DNA from 2 places in the Clostridium sulfidigenes genome. Region 1 is predicted to be linked to the other one. Evidence: riboswitches for the same ligand, from Rfam matches in the RefSeq annotation. Region 1 holds a riboswitch; the other holds the start of a gene.
What was found. A riboswitch is a leader RNA that binds a small molecule or an ion and turns the genes downstream of it on or off. The one in region 1 is predicted to bind cobalamin.
Positions count from the first base shown of each region.

Region 1 (16,527 bases):
ATAACTGTGGAGGTTTTCGAAAGTAAAGCTGCAGAGGAGCTAGCTTCTAAGTATCCACAATGTAGTTTTCTAACTTACGTTGGAGAAGATTGGTGTAGATTTGCTCATAGAGATGCCACAAAAATTAATGCCATTAATGAAATCGTTAAATATTTAAATATTAATCTAGAAGAGGTAGCTGCATTTGGTGATGATATTAATGACCTAGGAATGATAAAACATTGTGGACAAGGCATAGCAGTATCAAATGCAATTAAAGAAATTTTAGAATGTGCATCACATATTACAGGAAGTAATGATGAGGATGGTGTAGCAGCTTATATTAGAGAAAATTTCTTATAATAAATTCATTAAGGGAGTGCTTTAATATGAAAAAGAAACTAAAACTTATATCAACATGTTTAATATCTATTCTTTGTTTAACAGCTTGTTCAAAGGTAAATGAAAATCCAGAAGTAAAGGCTTTGAAAAAAAGTGTAATACCAATAAGTACAGTGGAAGCTGATAATGGCTTTAAAGATTTAATGCCACTTAAGGATATATTAAAAGATAAGAAAATAGTTGCCATGGGGGAAGCAACTCATGGTACTAGTGAATTCTTTAAAATGAAGCATAGATTCTTTGAATTTTTAGTAGAAGAAATGGGATATAGAGTCTTTGCTATGGAATGTGACGGGGGTGGCGGACAAGTCATAAATGACTATATTTTAAAGGGGGAAGGTAATGTAGAGGATTCTTTAGATGGATTAGGATTATATAGAACTGAAGAAATAAAAAACATGATAGAGTGGATGAAGGAATATAATGATGATCCATCTCATAAAGAAAAAATTAGATTTTATGGATTTGATATGCAGGGGATAGTAGATACACTTCCTAAACTTAGTTATTATTTAGGAAAATTAGATAAAGAGCTACAGACTAAGGTAGAAGAAGATACTCTTAACACAATTTATAGAAATGATATTAAAGCTCTTACCAATGAACAACTTGATAGTATCCTATTAAATATAAATGAAATTCAGAAAGATATGGAGAATGCAAAAGAAAAGTACTTAAAGAACAACTTACAGAATGAGTATGAGTTAGCTATATGGAATCTAAACCTTGTATCACAATGTGTAGAATATCATATAGAAGTTAATAAAAGTGTAAATCATATAATTGAATCAGTATCAGTAATGAAGATACGAGATAAATATATGGCTGCCAATGTTAAATGGATACAAGAGCATGAAGGTAAATTAGGAAATGATAAAGTTATGCTATGGGCGCACAATGTACATGTATCATATATGGATGATATTTATAAATATATGGGTAAAAATTTAAAGGAAATGTATGGAGATGAATATTATTCTATAGGCTTTGAACTTTCTAGAGGAAGCTTTAATACAAGTGATATGTCTACTGGGACTTTGACAAGATTTGATATAGATAATAATGGTTCTGAATATTTAGCATACAAATTTGATAAAACTAAGATACCTATATCATTTTTAGACTTTAATTCAGCATCTAAAAGTGAAAAAATATCAGAAATATTATCGGAGAGTCAAAGTTTTAATCATAATGGTGGATTTTATTATAATGAAAATACTCCAAAAAGAATTCAATATATACCTAAAAATTTGTTTGATGGATTAATATATATAAAAGAAACTACAGAGTCTAAGCTCGTATACTAAAATAAAAAAGCTAATGGGGGATAATAAATATGAAAAAGAAATTAAGACTTATATCAATTGTTTTATTATCTATTCTTTGTTTAACAGCTTGTTCAAAGGTAAATGAAAATCCAGAAGTAAAGGCTTTGAAAAAAAGTGTAATACCAATAAGTACAGTAGAAGCTGGTAATGGCTTTAAAGATTTAATGCCATTTAAGGATATATTGAAGGATAAGAAGATAGTTGGCATGGGGGAAGCAACTCATGGGACTAGTGAATTCTTTAAGATTAAACATAGATTCTTTGAATTTTTAGTAGAAGAGATGGGCTATAGAGTCTTTGTTATGGAATGTAATGGTGGAGCTGGACAAGTAATAAATGATTATATTTTAAAGGGAGAAGGTAATGTAGAGGATTCTTTACCTGAATTATATAGAACGGAAGAAATAAAAAACATGATAAAGTGGATGAAGGAATATAATAATGATCCATCTCATAAAGAAAAGATTAAATTCTATGGGATGGATATTGTTGATATATTAGATACACTTCCTAAACTTAGTTATTATTTAGGGGAACTAGACAAAGAGCTACAGACTAAGGTGGAAGAAGATACTCTAAACACAATATATAGAAATGATATTAAAGCTCTTACAGCTGAACAACTTGATAGTATCCTATTAAATATAAAAGAAATTAAGAAAGATATGGAGAATTCAAAAGAAAAGTACTTTAATAACAACTTACAGAATGAGTATGAGTTAGCTATATGGAATCTAAATCTTCTATCCCAATGTGTAGAATATCGCATAGAAGCTAATAAAAGTGTACATCCATTTGTCCTATCAGTTGCAGCAAGTAATTTACGAGATAAATATATGGCGACCAATGTTAAATGGATACAAGAGCATGAAGGTAAATTAGGAAATGATAAAGTTATGCTATGGGCACACAATATACATGTTTCATCTATGGATGATATTTATAAATATATGGGTAAAAGTTTAAAGGAAATGTATGGAGATGAATATTATTCTATAGGCTTTGAATTTTCTAGAGGAAGTTTTAATGTATATGATGGTATGTCTACTAATAGTTTTACAAAATCAGATATAGATATTAGTGCTTCTGAATATTTAGCGTACAAATTTGATAAAACCCAGGTACCTATATCATTTTTAGATTTTAATTCAGCATCTGACAATAAGGAGTTATCAGAAATACTATCAAAGAATCAAATTTTTAATTTTAGTAATGCATTTTATGATGAGAGTATTCCAAAAAGCTTTCAATATATACCTAAAAATTTGTTTGATGGATTAATATATATAAAAGAAACTACACCTTCCAAAATACAATAAGGCATTAAAGTTTGAAAAATTAGTCAAATAGAAGAATAACATAGTTAAGAGGATAATTTAGTATGAACAATAAAGATTTTATAAATATAAACTACCTTAAACATGGTAATAAAAAACAACAAAATTCATATAAAGTACTTAAGGAGCTGGATATATTTAATGTTTTAAGAAAGTTTAATCCAATATTAGTAGGGACTATACCTATTAATATTGATATAGAAAACAGTGATTTAGATATAGTATGTGAAGTTTATGATTTTAAGGAATTTCAGAAGAGAGTAGAAGATAGGTATTTTATGTTTAGTAAATTTCATATAAGTAATAATAGTACAGATAATGAGACAATATTAACTGTAAACTTTTATGTGGAGGATATTGAAATAGAAATATATGCTCAGTCATTGGATAGTTGTAAACAGAATGGTTATAGGCATATGGTAGTGGAAGATAGAATACTTAGATTAGGTGGAGAAAGAACTAGAGAAGAGGTTGTTATCCTTAAGAAAAATGGATTGAAAACAGAACCGGCTTTTGCAAAACACTTAGGTTTAGATGGAAATCCATATGATGAGTTATTGAGATTAGAAGAATGCAGTGATGAGGAAATTAAAAATATGTTAAATATGATATTCAGCAATAAACATTAAAATAACTACTAAAACTTCTAATTTTAAGGTAAAACAATAGTTAGGGCTATAATTAATGGTTTGACATGAAAATTAGAAGGGTATAATATAATATTAACAATTGAATATTATGGAAGATGGGTTCGGTTATATTCTCCTATAACTGATTAAAAGAGAAGCTGGGTGAAAATCCCACACGGTCCCGCCGCTGTAAGAGAGGAGTTTTCTTCTAAGATGCCACTGTTTTTTATGGGAAGGCAGAAGAAAATAATGATACTTGAGTCAGAACACCTGCCTATTTTTTACGCTATAATTCTACGAGAGATGGAAGGGTGTGATTTAATCTATGATAAATAAGATTTAAGACCTTTTAGTTTTAGTAGCTAAGAGGTTTTTTAATTTACCATTAATAAAGCAATAAATTTAAATTATTAGTAAGGAGTGAGTGTATATGAAAAGAGCACAATTCGATAAGGAAAGTTTATTATTAGTTATATCAGAAGTACCAAAGGTTTTGAAAAACCTAGATAATATTATAGATAGGAATAATGAAAAAATAGATACTGAAGAAGGAAACTTTAAGGCGGAATTTACTAATTTTATAGAGCTTTTAGGAAAATATATGAGTAAATGCCTAGTGACTATAAGTGAGCCTTATAATGAAAATTTATATAGTGTAAGTATAGACAACTCAGTAGATGCTGGATTTTTACCACAAATATCATCTGAGTTTTATAACTATTTAAAAGGCTTTAAAAACTGTGAAGAAACTATAAAAAATGTATCCTATAAGGAACTATATAAATTCTACGTGGATAACCATGATAACATAGATAAATTATATGACCATATGATAGAGTTTACTAACAAATTATAAAAAATAAACCGTACCCTAAAAGGTGCGGTTTATTTTTATAATTAAATCTTTAATTTAGTTAAAAAGTGAACTGAAGAATTCGCTAATCCAGCTAAATAGTTTATCAAAGAAGCCTGAATCCTTAAGTTCTTTTCCTAGAGCATTCATTTCATCTTTAAATTTAGATGCACTTTTGTCTAAGGTATCCTTAAGTTTAGAATAGTCTAAGTCTAGGTCATTTATATTAGACATCAATGTAACCATATTGTTTTGAATGGTAGCACTTATATCTACATCATATTTTTTTTCAACTTTTTCAATAATTTCTTTAATTTCCTCTTCGCTAGAAGGCTTGTCTTTTATAACAGCTGTTTTAACTTCGTTGATAATTGCAGAAGCTTCTGTATCCCCTATCTCTTCAGCTAAGTCTAGGGATACGTCTATTTCCTCTTGAGCGGCTTTTTTATTAGAGGTAGATAATTCACCACCCATTATATTCTCAGCACCAGCAAGGATTCCAGCAAGAGCTGATTCTCCAGTTACTTCAAAAGGAGCTGAGGCTGTAACCTCTGCATTCAATATTCCAGAAGTAATTAATGCATTTGCAAGCATATCATTAGTTACTAGTGTTAAGTTAGAAGAGTTTACTGTTACGCCATTTTCCTTTTGTAATAGCTTAACATAGGCACTAGAATACCATCCACCTGTAAAATTGGCTAATTCTTTTTCATCAAGACCAAATTGTTTTAGTGCCATTTTACTGTCTACATATATAGCTTCAATATTGTCTGGAGCTTTAAAGTACTTTCTTAATTGAGCTTCTTGACTATCACTTAAATCAGAACCAAAGCTTAGAATTTCACCACTTGGGTATTCACCATGAATATCTGCAAAAGCAGTTGTAGGTATAGATATACATGTTAAAATACCTATAGTCATAGCTAATTTTTTAAAAAATTTCTTTGACATGTTAAATTCTCCTTATACTTAAAATGTAAGTAATACTATCTATATAATAAAATCTAGATAGTTACTTTATATATCTTATTATATATATTATATTTTATATTTATAGGATATAGAATAAATATTAATAAATTTGTAAGAAACGAAAAGAGTAAATTAACTGTAACATCTATGGAAATTAAACAATTTTAGTATTAGAATGGAATTATAGTTAAATTTTAAAATAAAGGTGGGATTTGGGTGTATAAAAATCAAATAGAAGAATATTTTCACAATCATAAGGATGAAATGTTAAATGACATATGTGATTTAATAAAGATAAGAAGTGATAGATCAGAGACTAAAGAAGATATGCCTTTTGGAGAGGGTCCAGCAAAAGCTCTTAAGGCTGCTTTAGAGCTAGCAGAAGGTATGGGATTTAAAACTACAAATTATGATAACTATGTAGGAGCTATTGATTTTAATGATAAAGAAAAGCAATTAGATATTTTAGCCCATCTAGATGTAGTACCGGTTAGTGATGATTGGACAGTTACAAAACCTTTTGAGCCAATAATAAAAGATGGTAAATTATATGGAAGAGGTTCAGCGGATGACAAGGGACCAGCATTAGCAGCTTTATATGCTTTAAAGGCTGTTAAAGATTTAAATATACCTTTAAGTAAAAATGTTCGTCTTATATTAGGAACAGATGAGGAATGTGGAAGTTCTGATATAGCATATTACTATAAAAAAGAGAAAGAAGCACCTATGACTTTTTCACCTGATGCAGACTTTCCTGTTATAAATATTGAAAAGGGAGGATTACATAGTCCCTTTGAAAGTAAGTTTGAAGAAGATAACAACTTACCAAGAGTGATTTCTATGACAAGTGGAGTTAAGGTTAATGTAGTTCCAGATACTGCAATTGCAGTTGTGGAAGGTTTCTCAGAGGAAGAAATAAATAAATATTGTATAGATGCGGCAAAAAGTACAAATTTAAAATTCACCTTTGATAAAGACGGTGAAAGCTGGGTTATTAAGGCTAAGGGAGCAGGAGCACATGCGTCTACTCCTGAAAATGGAAATAATGCTCTTACAGGAATGTTAGAATTACTCACATCTATGCCATTTGTAAGTAGTGAAGGATTTAAGAAACTATGTGCTGTTAGCAAGTTATTCCCACATGGAGATTTTAAGGGGGAAGCTTGTGGTATTAAGATGAGTGATGATCTATCTGGTGAATTAACTATAACTTTGAATATATTTAAATATACTACTTCAGAGTTAAGCGGAACCTTTGATTGTAGAGCACCACTTTGTGCAACTAATGAAAATGTGCGTGATGTTTTAAGAGACAATATGGCAAAGGATAATATAATCTTATCTAGTGATGATATGTTCCCAGCTCATCATGTTGATGAAAACTCTGAGTTTATACAAACTCTTTTGAAATGTTATGAGGAATATAGTGGACAAAAGGGTGAATGTATAGCCATAGGAGGAGGTACTTATGTTCATCATATTAATAATGGAGTAGCTTTTGGATGTACAATGCCAGGTACTGATAATAATTTACATGGTGATGATGAGTTTGCAGTAGTAGATGAACTTCTACTTAGTGCTAAAATATTTACTCAAGTAATTATTGATCTATGTAAATAATATTTTAATTTAATAAGCCTAGTTAGGATAAATAGAATAATAATTTCATTTATCTTAGCTAGGCTATTTTATAGTAGTTAAATAGGTAAGAAGAGTATTAAATATTCTTCTTATTATAACATGGATTTAACCATGTTATAAAACAGCAAAATCCCTGAAACCAGCATGAATAGAACAACTAGTTAACTAGTTTTATAGTTTTATAGTTAAATAGGTTTATATGTAAATAGTTTCCTAAGTGAGATTTTATTATAATTAGTATATGATATTATGTTATAACATATCGAAGTTATAGTGAATATTTTATTTCATATATAAAGGAGAATAATATAATGGAGAAGTTTGAAGGACAACTTAAAGAAGCAATGGGAAAAGGTGGAGCATATATAGAGATACCTTTTAATGTAAAAGAAATTTTTGGAGCTAAGAGGGTTAAAGTTAAAGCTACTTTTGATGGGGTGCCATATAGGGGATCTATTGTTAGAATGGGAACAGAGTGCCACATAATAGGTGTAACTAAAGATATAAGAAAAAAGATAAATAAAGATATTGGAGATTATGTTAAAGTTATAGTTGAAAAAGATGAGGAAGAAAGAAAAATTAATCTTCCTGAAGATTTTAAAATAAGAATTGAAGAATCTAATGAAGTGTATGATTTTTGGAATAGTTTATCTTACTCTAATCAGAAGAAATATGTGGATTATATAGATTCTTCTAAAAAGGAAGAAACACGAAAAAAACGAGTAGAGGATTCGATAAATAAGTTAATTAATAAAGAGAAGCTATAAATAAAGTCCCCAAATCCTATGTAGTACAAAGATTATTGATGAATAGTCTGTATAATAAAATCCCTGCAATACTATATTACAGGGATTTTAATAAGTTTTGGGTTGTATAAACTCTAGTTTCATTCCTTTAAAAGTACCTGGGGGGGACAAATTTTAAAAGGGAATCTTATGAAGCTAGAGTATGTATAGATAATATTATTTAAACTACAGCTCAGAATTTACTAGGCTGTAGTTATTATATTTTAAATTAAATTACTTTATATATTATTTATTATTTGGAAAAAAAGTTGGTGCTTCAATTAAGGTTGCAAAAATATATTCATGAGTATGGGCATTGTCTCTACTTGTTTTTCCTTTTACAAAGTGAACATGCTTACCGTTGCCAACATAAATAGCTGGTCCAGTAGTATCACAAATTTCATGGTAATGATTATAGAAATCAGTATTTGTTTCAAGTTTGTGAACGTGTGAGTTACGGTAAGGAATAGCTTCACCAGTTACACCAGCAAATCGATGGTTGTGAATATTGCTACAGTCTACACAACCAGATTTTGTAGAACCATTATATTCATGAACATGGGTTTGAACTTCATGTCTACAAGAATCATTAGAAGTATTGCTATTAGAATTATTACATTTATTGTGTTTTATATAGTCGTTACTGGCATCATATTCATAATTAGAATAGCTAGGATAATATTCATAATTCTCATAGTCTTCAAAAGCATCATTAAAATTATCATAGTTATTATACATATTACTCATTTATTTCCCTCCAATGCCTTAGAGGCATACTACATATTATGATTATTCTAATATATTGGTGACACCTTTATTATGATTTTTAAAAATATATTTTATTAAAAGATATATTTTTCTTATAAAACCTTTTAGATAATATTTTAGAGTGAAATGTAGCATAATTAAGATATATATTTTATTTCATTACTACTTTTAAAGTTTTATTTAATATCAATAGAAGTAGATATTAGTTAAGGGAGAGGAGGAGTAGGTTTGAGTTCAATAATATATATACAGATTATAGGATTAATAATATTAATAATACTATCTAGCTTTTTCTCTGCATCAGAAACTGCCTTAATGTCTATTAGCAAGATAAGGGTTAGACATATGGTAGAGGAAAACATAAAGGGAGCTAATAGAGTTAAGGAATTAACTGATAATCCTAGTAGCTTATTAGCATCAATTTTAGTTGGGAATAATGTTGTGAATATAGCATCATCTTCTTTAGCAACGGTTTTAGCTATTAGTCTTATTGGAAGTAGAGGTGTGGCTATAAGTACTATAATAATGACTATAGTAGTACTTATTTTTGGTGAGATTACCCCAAAAACTTTAGCTTCACAAAATTCTGAGCAAATATCACTAAGAGTTGCAAATCCAATATTTATTATAAGTAAGATGCTTAAACCAGTAGTTATCATAACTACTACAATATCAAAGTTCTTTATAAAATTACTTGGAGGGAAAAGTGATAGTAATAAACCATTTATAACAGAAGATGAATTAAAAATCATGGTAGACGTTAGTGAAGAGGAAGGTATACTAAAGTCAGAGGAAAAGGATATGATTCATAATGTATTTCAATTTGGAGACCTTTATGCAAAGGATGTTATGGTTCAAAGGGTAGACATAATAGCTTTAGATATAGAGGAAAGTTTAGATAAGATTATTTCAGTTATAAAGGAAGAGGGGTTTTCAAGAATACCTATATATTCAAATACTATAGATAATATAGTGGGGATATTAAATGTTAAAGATATTATATTTATGGAAGATACTAAGGGATTTAGTTTGAAAAACTATATGAGGGAAATAACCTATACCTATGAGTTTAGAAAGGTTACAGAGCTATTTAAAGATATGAATAAAAATAGGCAGCATATGGTAGTAGTCCTTGATGAATATGGTGGAACCGTTGGAATTGTAACTATTGAAGATTTAATAGAGGAGATAGTTGGAGATATAAGTGATGAATATGATGATGAAGAACCAGAAATATATGTGGTAAAGGAAGATGAGTATATAGTTGAAGGAAGTGTTAGAATAGAGGATATAAATGAACTTATAGGAACAAAAATTGAGTCCGATGAATTTGATTCCATAGGTGGATTTATAATAGGTGTGCTAGGAAGATTCCCTAATATAAGCGAAGAAATAATTTATAGTAATTATAGATTTATAATTGAAGATATAGATCGGAATAGGATAAAGAAAATTAGAATATATACATAGGTAGGAGTAAATAAAGAATAGATATTAATAAAACTTTACTAATATCTATTCTTTTATTTATAGAATTTATTTTGCTTATGTTGTAAAGCTGTTATAGAGCTAAACTAAGAGCTATAAGACCTTGTCCTACATAGTAACATAACAAGTTTAATGCTGTCATGTAAGATGGTGATTTTTTATGAAAATATATAAAGCATAAAATTAAATCAGATAAAAAGAAGAGACATGCACCTATAATTATAAGTATAGTACTTAAATAGTTTTCATGGATTAAGGGAGTTAATGACAATGCCCTTGTAACCATAAAACTAATTATAATTGAATAAGTAACAACTAGTTTATAGGCTCCTTTAAAATCAAAGCCTTTTATTAGATTTAAAAATAGAATAGAGATTATTGAAATTAGTATAAATAATAGAACATGCCAAATTAGCACTGGGGTAAGAGTAGCAAAGGCTAAAGAAAAGAATATATGAGCAATAGAAAAACTAATTAATCCATATACAAACATTTTGCTTACTTCATCATCTTCATTAGTATTAAAGGCAAGGAATACATCTCCAATTAAAGATGTTATTAATGCAAAAAGTATAAAGATGAAGTATTGGGTATTGAAGTAAAGAATTTTATAGCTAGATACGCATATAGCAATAAATAATAGACTAGTAATAGTCTTAACTATAGGCATTTTATAGCCATGAGGATGATAATTAAAGTATATTAGAAATCCTAGTGATATTAGCATAAATATAAAAAATGTAAGTGATAACATACTTAACCCTCCTTCAATAAAATATAAGTAATAAAATTATTATAGCATATGTTACATATAAGTAAAACAATGGAAAAGAAAATGTTTTATTAATAGATAAATATTATTTAATTAAAATGTATTGATTTTTTATAAATAATGCTTTAACATTAAATTACATAGATTTCGAAAATGAGAGAGAGGTATTTTTGTGAGTGTCTAGTATCTAAAATAGTAATTAAATATTAATCTTAAAAATTTGGGTAGTATATACCTTTATTTGTTGTGGGATTAATTAAAACTATTAAAGATACAAGTCCACGAAATTTACATTAGGATAGCTATAGCTATCTCTGTTAATGGCAAGTTTAAAGCTGTGGGAGTATCCATGGCTTTTTTTATTTTGGAAATCTATGAAGGATTTCATGGACTTAATAATAAGTAAAGGAATCGTGAAAATGAATATTAGTACATTGGAAAAATTACATTATAATAAAATAAAAGAAATTATTAAATCTTATTGTGTAAGTGGATTAGGAAGAGAGTTACTAGATAAACTTCAACCTAGTAATAATATTAAGCAAGTGAAAAGAATGTTAGAGGAAACATCTGAAGGTAGAAACCTTATTGATGCTTCTTATCACATGCCATTAAAGGGAATATTTAATATTGCTCCTTTGATAGATAAGATTGAAAAAGGCTCAGTGCTTGAGCCATCAGAGCTAACAACAATAGATAATTTTTTACGTGGATGCAGAAAGGTTAAAATTTTTATAGAAGATAAAGAAGGATATGCGCCAACTTTAAGTGCTTATGGTAAAAGTATCACAGAATTAAAATATATTGAAGAGGAAATAGAGACTTCAATTAAAGGAAGCATAGTGGATTCTAATGCTAGTAAAGAACTTAAGAGAATTAGACGACATATAGAAAGTTGTGAAGAAAAGATAAAAGAAAGGTTAGATAAGTTTATAAGAAGTAGTGCCAATAAAGAATATATTCAAGAATTTTTTATAAGTCAAAGGAATGGTAGATATACAATTCCTATAAAGGCTTCCTATAAGAATCAAGTTCAAGGGTCCATAGTAGAAGTGTCTTCTAAAGGGACTACTGTATTTATAGAGCCAAGTTCTGTATCAAAGTATACTGCAGAGTTAACTACACTAAAATCAGAAGAGACCATGGAAGAGTATAGAATACTTGCAACTTTAACTGATATGATATTTGAGAGGATTAAAGAGCTAAAGATAAATATAGAAGTCATTGCAGAATATGATATGATTCTAGCAAAAGCAAAATATAGTAAAGATATAGATGGAATACAGCCGATTCTAAATAATCATGGATATATAAATATAATTAAGGGGAGATATCCATTAATTAAAAATGCCGTTCCGCTAGATTTTAATATAGGAGATGACTATAGAACCTTGATTATAACTGGACCTAATGCAGGGGGGAAGACCGTGGTGTTAAAGACAGTGGGACTTCTTACATTAGCTACACAAAGTGGATTTCATATAGGTGCTGAATCAGGAAGCGAAATAGCCATATTTGAGAAAATATTCGTGGATATTGGAGACGACCAAAGTGTGGAAAATGCTTTAAGTACATTTTCATCTCATATTAAGAATCTTAGTGGAATTTTAAAGGAGAGTAATAAAAATACCCTTCTTCTTCTGGATGAGATAGGAAGTGGTACAGAACCTAATGAAGGAGCAGCACTTGCTATTGCCATACTAGAGGAATTCTATCATATGGGATGCATTACCATAGCATCTACTCATTATGGAGAGATTAAAAATTTTTCTCAAAATCATCCTGATTTTGAAAATGCAGCAATGGAATTCCAAAGAGAGACCTTAGATCCACTATATAAGCTTTCTATTGGGAAGAGTGGAAATAGTAATGCTCTTTATATTTCTAAGAAAATGGGTATAGCTGATAGAATAATAGAGAGAACAAAAAAATATATTGAAACTAAAAGTTATAACTATGAATTACTAAGGGATAGCAAGATTACTAAAAATAAAGAAGTTGATAATTATAGTGAAGAATCCTATAACTATGAAAAAGGTGATAGAGTTATTGTTCTAGATAAGAAGTTACCAGGGGTTGTGTATAAAGAAAAAGATGAATTTAATAATGTAATTGTATTTTTAGATGGTGATTTTATAGAAGTGAATTATAGGAGGTTAAAGCTAGAGGTTAGTGCTACAGAGTTATATCCTGAAGGTTATGACTTAAATCAGATTTTTATAGCTTATAAGGAAAGAAAGTTAGAGCATGATATAGAAAGAGGTTCTAAAAAAGCACTTAAAAAAATTAAAAAGGAATCCCAAAAGGGAATTATAAATAATAGCTAGTGTTAATATAGGTATATAATAAATGGCGGAGGATATCCTTCGCCATTTATTATGAGATTTTAATGTAGGTATTAACATATTTAATTGCTTTTGACTAAAGGCTTAATTTTTTATAATGTGGGTTTCTATAATTTGAAGTTCTTTAATCAATTCTTGTCTAACAAAACCTTTTGTATTTACTGAGTCAGAAGTTATAACTCGCACCTCGTACCACAAGGTTTCTAAAGCTTCAACTGCATCAAGAATTGCTACCCTTGAGTTAGATGGGATGGAGCGGAGTATAGGACTATTACTGAGAGGTGAGATATAAAGAGAGCACCTTTTTATTGTTTCACCAGTATTAAATCTAATAGGCCTAGAATAAACTTTTAGAGTTTCATTTGGCTTATTAATAGTGTTTAATTGAGATGTTAAACTATTATTTTGTTTTGTTAGAACTCTTACTTGAATATTTTGTTTGTTATATTTATCATTCAAAAGATAATATAAAATTCCTAATCCACCAGAGGTAAGAAGTAGGACATAAATGAAAAAAGTTTTTATCACGAATATACCTCCATAAAAGAGCTTGCTAGTATAAATATATTCCTTTTATTTATAAAATAGACTTAGTAAAATTAATATGTAACATTAATAAAACTAGCGAAAGTTTAGTGATATAATTCTATGTGAGGAGTTGATGAATAAATGGCTAATACTAAAACTAATGTGATGAGGATACTAGATAATAGTAATATAAATTATAATATATATACATATGAGGCTAAGGATAGTGCTGTAGATGGAATCTCAGTAGCTAACAAAATAGGAGTAGCAGTAGAAAAGGTATTTAAAACTCTTGTTACAAAAGGCCATAGTGGAGATTTTTATGTATTTGTAGTTCCTGTAGCAAAGGAACTGAATCTTAAGGCGGCAGCAAAGTGCGTTGGAGAAAAGTCAGTGGAAATGATAAAAGTAAGTGATATGCTTAAGATAACGGGATATATTAGAGGAGGATGCTCCCCTATAGGTATGAAGAAAAATTATAATACTGTAATTGATGATTCATCCCTGAATTTAGATAAAATCATTGTAAGCGGTGGTAAAATTGGATTTCAAGTAGAAGTATCACCAAAGGATTTAATTCAGCTGATAAATGCTGAAACTAGCCCCATTGTGAATTAAAATATACATAAAAGAAATAAAGGTTGTCCTAGAAGATAATTTAATTCTTACTAAGACTACCTTTAATTATTATATAGCTAAAGAAAATCTAATATAATCTAATATAAAATCATCAGCTAAAGCTTTCATGTCATTGTGCTGATCTAAAGAATGTTCATCATATACGCCTATAACCTTCATACCAGCTTTTTTAGCACCTTGTATAGCTGGAAGTAAGTCTTCAAAAACCATGCACTTATCTGGAGAAACGCCTAATTTATTGGCTGTTAGAAGATATACATCTGGAAAATCTTTTCCCCTTTTTACCTCATTAGTTAAGGTTATTGTATCAAAATATTCATATATTCCATTAGCTTTTAAGCAAGCTTCTAAAAGCAAAGTGTTATTGCTAGTAGCCAATGCAATTTTTATATTATTTTCTTTAAGTAGGTTAAAAAATTCTTTAACACCAGGTTTTAGTTTCACTTTATTACAATAAGCTTCATAAGCCATGTCATTCCAATGCTCTTTAATTTCTTCTAAGGTATAGGGTAAATTAAAGGAATTCTTAAAGTAAATAGCTACTTCATTAAAGCTAAGATGAGCAATGTCATTATTTAATGATGGAGGCACATCTAAATTATGTTTAGCTAGGTATTCTGTATCGATTTTATTCCATACCCACATAGAATCAACTATAGTACCATCCATATCAAAAATTGCAGCGTCTATATTTTTAAACATATATTATCACCCCCGCATATTAACATAACAAATAAAACTTTTAATGTAAAGTGTAATGAATATAATATGGAAACTATCTCTTACTACTAATAAAAATTAATAAAAAAGAATGTAATAAAATTAAAAACATATAATGTATTAGTAAAATAAAGGGGGAAAACTATGGATCTCTTAGGTAAGTTTTGGGGTATTATTTCGGTAATATTTACTTTAGGAGCGTTGTCAAGAGTAGTATCTTTAGGATTTTATAATAAGTTTATTAGAGGATTGTCAAAGAAAAAACATAGAGGCATAATAAATAAAACTATTAACATAAATAGTATTTTAGAAGAGAACCATGGCGTGTTTGGAGTGGGGGCATTTATTTCTTCTATAATTCATATGTTAATAATGAATTATAAGGAAAGTTTTTCTTTTTGGGGGATTGCAACCTTTGTGTGTGTTTTAATAATGGTAGCTACTGGAATTATAAATAAATTTATTTATAGAGATAAAGAGGGCCAAATAAGAAAATTTCATACAACTATAATATTAATATATATTGTATCTTTAGTAATGCATATAATTTTCACCAAATGATATATTATTTAAGAAAAGCTGTTAATAGGTGTAATAAAAAAAGATAGTGTTATTGTAACAGATTTAAGGTTTAGTTACAAAACACTATCTTCCTATAGTAAATCAAAACATATACGATAAAATAAAAAGGAACATGACATTCATGTTCCTTTTGGTCGGGGTGACAGGGATTGAACCTGCGACCTCATGGTCCCAAACCACGCGCGCTCCCATCTGCGCCACACCCCGCCGACAAAAATTATTATATGATATATTTAATAGGTTGTCAACATATTTTATGCAAAAAGTTTTGCTATATAACATATTATTTTTAAAAGGCCAATAAAAGGTGTTATAAAACCAGTATATTGTAAATAATAAAAGATGTTACTGAACGTAAAAAGTACAATAGATGTATTTACATAATATCATTGTCATTAAAAAAATGGAGGAGTACAAAAGATGAAGGAATATAGGTTTAGTGAGGCTTCAAAAAGATATATGAGAAAGCAATTGGCTAATAGTATACTTTTATCGAGTCTTTTACTGATAATTACAATAGGATTATTTATAAGGAATAATCTTTTTTATGGGAGATTTTTATTAGTGTTCTTTATAATAGGACTAATAGTTACAGGCCTTGTTACTAAAAAAGTAAGAATCATTGATGAGCTTAAATATATAAAAGTATATAAAGATAAATTTTGTATAAATAACAATATGAATGAAAAACCAAAAACTCTTTATTTTAGAGATGTAAATAAAGCAATGAGGGATAATAAAGGGATTATATTTTATGTG
Region 1 covers NZ_JBQHQR010000012.1:39,307-55,833, reverse strand. Annotated here, with positions in the region: gene ACTNBA_RS13745 (HAD family hydrolase) at 1-342, shown strand, start outside; gene ACTNBA_RS13740 (erythromycin esterase family protein) at 369-1,688, shown strand; gene ACTNBA_RS13735 (erythromycin esterase family protein) at 1,718-3,028, shown strand; gene ACTNBA_RS13730 (DUF4269 domain-containing protein) at 3,091-3,675, shown strand; cobalamin riboswitch at 3,777-3,967, shown strand; gene ACTNBA_RS13725 (hypothetical protein) at 4,106-4,531, shown strand; gene ACTNBA_RS13720 (DUF1002 domain-containing protein) at 4,586-5,479, opposite strand; gene pepV (dipeptidase PepV) at 5,717-7,120, shown strand; gene ACTNBA_RS13710 (YdeI/OmpD-associated family protein) at 7,453-7,908, shown strand; gene ACTNBA_RS13705 (YmaF family protein) at 8,173-8,559, opposite strand; gene ACTNBA_RS13700 (HlyC/CorC family transporter) at 8,923-10,164, shown strand; gene ACTNBA_RS13695 (lysoplasmalogenase) at 10,256-10,936, opposite strand; gene ACTNBA_RS13690 (endonuclease MutS2) at 11,374-13,281, shown strand; gene ACTNBA_RS13685 (hypothetical protein) at 13,384-13,827, opposite strand; gene ybaK (Cys-tRNA(Pro) deacylase) at 13,969-14,445, shown strand; gene ACTNBA_RS13675 (HAD family hydrolase) at 14,515-15,168, opposite strand; gene ACTNBA_RS13670 (hypothetical protein) at 15,331-15,747, shown strand; tRNA gene ACTNBA_RS13665 (tRNA-Pro) at 15,900-15,975, opposite strand; gene ACTNBA_RS13660 (hypothetical protein) at 16,189-16,527, shown strand, end outside.

Region 2 (5,479 bases), on a different contig from region 1:
ATAGGCAGAGCCAGCAAATATGGCAGAAGAAAGCCCTATGAGGTAAGGAATTATGTCTACACTAAAAGCAGGCTTTATAATAAGTAGTGATCCAAGGAAACCAATAGCAATGATAGTAATATGCCTTAGCTGTAATCTTTCTTTTAAAAAGATAGCAGAGAAAAGTATTACAAAGAAAGGACTTAGCTTATTAAGCATATTAGCATCTGAAAGAATAAGATGGTCTATAGCATAAAAGTTTAATATTACTCCTAATGTGCCTAAAGTGGATCTCATAATAAGAAGCTTTTGGTTTTCTTTTTTGCCAAAGAAACTTTCTTTGTGATATATAATCATACCAAGAGCTATGACAAAAGAAACTATGTTTCTAAAAAAAGCCTTTTGCATAGAGGGTAAATCTCCAGATAGCTTTACAAAGGCAGACATCATTGCAAAGCCAAAGGCAGATAAAATAATTAATATTATTCCTTTAATTCTATTACTCATAGTACGTCTCCAATCTTAAGTTAATTTTTATAAACTATTTTAAAATACAGTTTATGTATTATAGTAAAGTTATAAATGTAATTCAAATGATATTACTTATCAATTATAATTATCCACTATTTCATAAATTTTTCAAGGGAATAGGGATATTTACGAATGTTATGTAAATTTAATTTATATTTATAGTTAATAACCTGAAGTTATATATGTATTATTCAATATGGAGTCCATAAAGATTGTTGAATAAGTTATGCTAGTAGTATATAATTTAAGTTAAATGAATAATAGTTTAAGGTACATTAAGTTTAATAGGGAAAGTGGTTAAAAGCCACTGCAGCCCCCGCTACTGTGTACGGATACAAGTCATGATACCACTGGTAATTCACTGGGAAGGGAATGATGAGGATAAGCCGTGAGCCAGGAGACCTGCCTAAAACTTTGTTAGTTGAGACCTTCGGAGGGAAGAGTATATCAAACTATTTTTTAGTTTAATAAATTTAGTTATGTGTATTAACACCCTTATCTTAGAGGATAAGGGTGTTTTTAGTTATAATAAAACTATTTAAAGAATAAATTTTACAGAATAAATTTAGATGGAGTGATAAGAGTGGATGAATTAAAAAAGTTATTAAGTGGTATTGAAGAGGTAAATAGAGAAGTAATGAATAATTCTAAGAATTACATAGATCATTTAAGCAAACCTATAGGAAGTTTAGGAGTCCTAGAAGAGATTGTTGTAAAACTTAGTGGTATTAAGGGTGAGCATATAAAAGAAATAAAAAAGAAAAATATAGTTATAATGTGTGCTGATAATGGAATTCAAGAATCAGGGGTTTCTTCATGCCCAAGAGAGGTAACAGCTACAGTTACAGAAAATTTTGTAAAGGGTACTACTGGAGTGTGTATATTGAGTAGATACTACAATAATGATACTACTGTGGTTGATATAGGAGTGGATAAGGAATTTACTGATCCTAGAATAATTAACAGAAAGATTAGATATGGTACAAGTAATATGACTAAAGGTCCTGCAATGACTAGGGAAGAAGCTATCAAAGCTATAAAGATAGGAATTGATATTGTTAAGGAGTTAAAAAATCAAGGATATGATTTAATAGGAACTGGTGAGATGGGAGTAGGTAATACAGCTACTTCTGCAGCTATAATAAGTGTATTCTCTGGAATTGATAGTGATTTAATAGTTGGTAAAGGCTCAGGTCTAACAGATGATGGATTGTCCCATAAAAAGGCTATGGTAAAAAAATCTATTGAAATAAATAAGCCTAACAAAAATGATGTAATAGATGTGCTTAGTAAGGTAGGTGGATTTGATATAGCTGGCCTTTGTGGAGTATTTTTAGGAGGTGCTATATATAAAGTGCCAGTGGTAATTGATGGGCTTATATCATCAGCTGCAGCTATTTGTGCAAAGGAATTAAGTTCAAAGGCTTCAGGGTATATGTTTGCATCTCACCTATCAGCAGAACCAGGAGCACAATATGCAATGAAAACTTTAGGACTTGAACCTATGTTTAGTTTAGGAATGAGATTAGGTGAAGGTAGTGGATGCCCAATAGCCTTTGGAATAATAGAGAGTGCTGTTTTTACTATGAATAATATGGATTCCTTTAATGAAGCTGGCATAGATAAAAAGGATTATATAGATATAAGAAAACAATAGAATATGAACCGGTGTAGATAGGTTACTTATATACAGCTTTTTATAAAGGAGTGTAGTAATTGAAAATATATATAGTTAGACACGGGGAAACAGAAGAAAATATAAAAAAGACTTACTATGGAGATATAGACTGTGAACTAACAGAAAAGGGAATTAAGCAAGCAGAATTGGTAGGAGAAAAATTGAAGCATATAAACTTTGATAAAGTGTTTTGTAGTGAAAAAAAAAGAGCAAAGGAAACCCTTAAAAAAATATATGAAGGAGAAGGGGTTAAAGTAGATTCTAGATTGAATGAAAGAAACTTTGGAATCTTTGAAGGAAAAAACTATAAGCAGTTACAAGATTCATTTAAGTTAGAATATGATACTTGGACAAATGATTGGAAGGAGTATTCCATAGAGAAGGGAGAGAGCTTTATAGAGGTTTATAATAGAGTGAAAAGCTTTATGGAAGAACTAAAAAAAGAATCAGTTGAGAATATACTTATTTGTACCCATGGAGGAATTATAAGAACAATATATACTTATATATTGGAAGGTAGTTTAGATAATTATTGGAGGTTTAATTCTAAAAATGCAGATTTGTCCATAATTAAATTAGAATACGGGTACTTTTATATTGATAGTATAATTCCAGTAGAATTTTAATATTAATTAATTTGTTTATGAGGATAAAAGAAGAGGAGAAAGAAAATGAGTAAATTAACTTTAGTTACTGGTGGATGTAGAAGTGGAAAAAGTAAATATGGAGAAAATCTACTTAAACATACTGATGATGTATTATATATAGCAACAGCTATAGTAACAGACGATGAAATGAAGCACAGAATAGAAAAGCATAAGGAAAGCAGAAATAAAAGTTGGCAAACCTTAGAAAGTTATAAAGACTTATATAAAAAAATAGAGAGATTTACTGAAAGATATATTTTTTTAGATTGCGTTACTATAATGACTACCAATTTAATGTTTGAAATCACTACAAATTACGATAATATAAGTGATGATGAAATAGATAAAATATGTAATAGCATAAAGAATGAATTTACATTATTCTTAGAAAAGTGTAAAGAGTTAGATAAGGAAGTTGTATTAATTACCAACGAAGTTGGATGGGGATTAGTGCCTGAAAACAAATTATCTAGAATTTTTAGAGATATTCAAGGTTTTATAAATCAACATGTAGCAAATATTTGTGATGAGGTATATTTAGTTTGTTGTGGACAAGGACTAAAAATAAAGGGATAGACGAGGAGCAGTGTTATGATTAAAAATTTGATAATTTTAGCTATAATAGCTATTATGGTATTAGGAGCCATAGGAAAAGAAAAGATTTTCTTTAATAATTTTCTTTTGTTATTCCAATTTATAACTAGAATACCAGTAAATATATCTCTGGCTTGTGAGAAAGAAAACTTTAAAAAAGCTACTTTATATTTTCCCGTAGTAGGAGCTATTCTTGGGGCTATTGAATATTTAATTTTTTATATTACATCTATATGGTTGCCATTACCTATGGTTGCTATAATTACAGTTATAGTTGGAATATTTATTACAGGTGGACTTCACATGGACGGACTAGGAGATACCTGTGATGGATTCTTTTCTTTTAGAAGTAGAGAGCGAATAATTGAGATAATGAAGGATAGTAGAGTAGGTTCTTTTGGAGTATTAGCCATGATTATAGATATAGCAGTTAAGGCTTTAGGAATATATTATATAGGAACAAAATCTATAGGTTATATGATAATAGTAGTACCAATGATAAGTAGATTATTTACTGTATTTATTGCTTTAATAGGAAAGTCAGCTAAAAAAGAAGGTACTGGGAATTTTTACATTGGAAATACTAATGGTGTATATTTTACAGGAGCATTAACTCTTACTTTACTTATTGGAAGTTTATTCTTTAATATTAAATATATTATTATACTTTTACTTGGCGGACTTATAGTTACTATAATATTTAATTTGTTTTGTAATAGCAAAATAGGAGGGCATTCTGGAGATACCCTGGGTGCCAATAATGAAATTGTTGAGCTAGCTTTATTTATACTAATTAGTAGTATGATTTTTTAAGAAAATAATGGTTATCTATATATTTTTAAATCTGGTATTGATATAATTATAATATTGTTTAGAAAATTGTATATAATTAATATTGTAGTTTGCATCTTGAATTTTAAATTTAGGATGCAAACTTAATTTAAATATTATATTACTTAAATGTTAGCTCCGTAGAGAGTTTTATATTTTTGAAAATTAGAATATTATATTAGAATTAAATATAATATAAAAATAAATATTAATTATGATTATAATTAATAATAAGCATATAATTATTGTTATTTGGAGGCAAGATTTATGAGTATAAAAATAATAACAGATAGTACTAGTTATATACCAAAGGAGCTCATAGAAAAATATGATATTACTGTAGTTTCTTTAGGTGTTGTTATAAATAATATAGCTAATAAAGAAATAGAAATTGAAAATGATAAGTTTTATAAAACCTTGGAGAAGTTAGATAGTATACCTACTTCATCTCAACCAAGTGTAGATGATTTGTTTAATAGCTTTGACCAGGTTATAGGTGAAGGACATGAAGCATTAGGAGTTTTTATATCCTCAGAAATGAGTGGTACATATGCTACTTGTAATCAACTAATAAAAACAATGATAATGGACAAATATCCTAAGGCTAGGATGGAAGTTATAGATTCAGCATCTAACTGTATGCAAATGGGATATGCAGTTTTAGAAGCAGCAAAACTGGCTCAGGAAGGTAAATCTATGGAGGAAGTTATAGCTGGAGTAGAGGCTATAAAGAGTAAGAGTAGGTTTTTATTTGTACCAGATACTTTAGAATATTTGAAAAAGGGTGGTCGTATAGGAGGAGCAGCCGCTTTATTTGGAGCACTTCTTCAAATTAGACCTATACTTACTGTAGAAGATGGAAAGACTTCAGTTTTTGATAAAGTTAGAACAAAACAGAAGGCAATACTTAAAATTATAGAAAAATTACAAAAGGATATAAAAAATAGAGGACTTGGACAGGTAATAGTTCATCACATAAACTGTGAAGAAGAGGGAAGGGCTCTAGCTAATAAAATCAAAGAAATATTAGGTATAGATGTAGATATACAATGCATTGGGCCTGTGATAGGCTGTCATGTAGGACCTAAAACTGTAGGAGTTGTTTATTATACTGAAAAATAAGATTGATATTTAAACATTAATAAAATTTATTTTATAAGGAGATGTTAAAGTGGATATTAAATCAAGAATTGAAAGTTTAAGAAGTTTAATGAAAGAA
Region 2 covers NZ_JBQHQR010000009.1:122,682-128,160, forward strand. Annotated here, with positions in the region: gene ACTNBA_RS12100 (DMT family transporter) at 1-486, opposite strand, end outside; cobalamin riboswitch at 762-934, shown strand; gene cobT (nicotinate-nucleotide--dimethylbenzimidazole phosphoribosyltransferase) at 1,094-2,167, shown strand; gene cobC (alpha-ribazole phosphatase) at 2,227-2,814, shown strand; gene cobU (bifunctional adenosylcobinamide kinase/adenosylcobinamide-phosphate guanylyltransferase) at 2,860-3,411, shown strand; gene cobS (adenosylcobinamide-GDP ribazoletransferase) at 3,427-4,242, shown strand; gene ACTNBA_RS12125 (DegV family protein) at 4,528-5,382, shown strand; gene ACTNBA_RS12130 (aminopeptidase P family protein) at 5,432-5,479, shown strand, end outside.
Region 2: another riboswitch for cobalamin. It lies ahead of cobT (nicotinate-nucleotide--dimethylbenzimidazole phosphoribosyltransferase); the one in region 1 lies ahead of ACTNBA_RS13725 (hypothetical protein).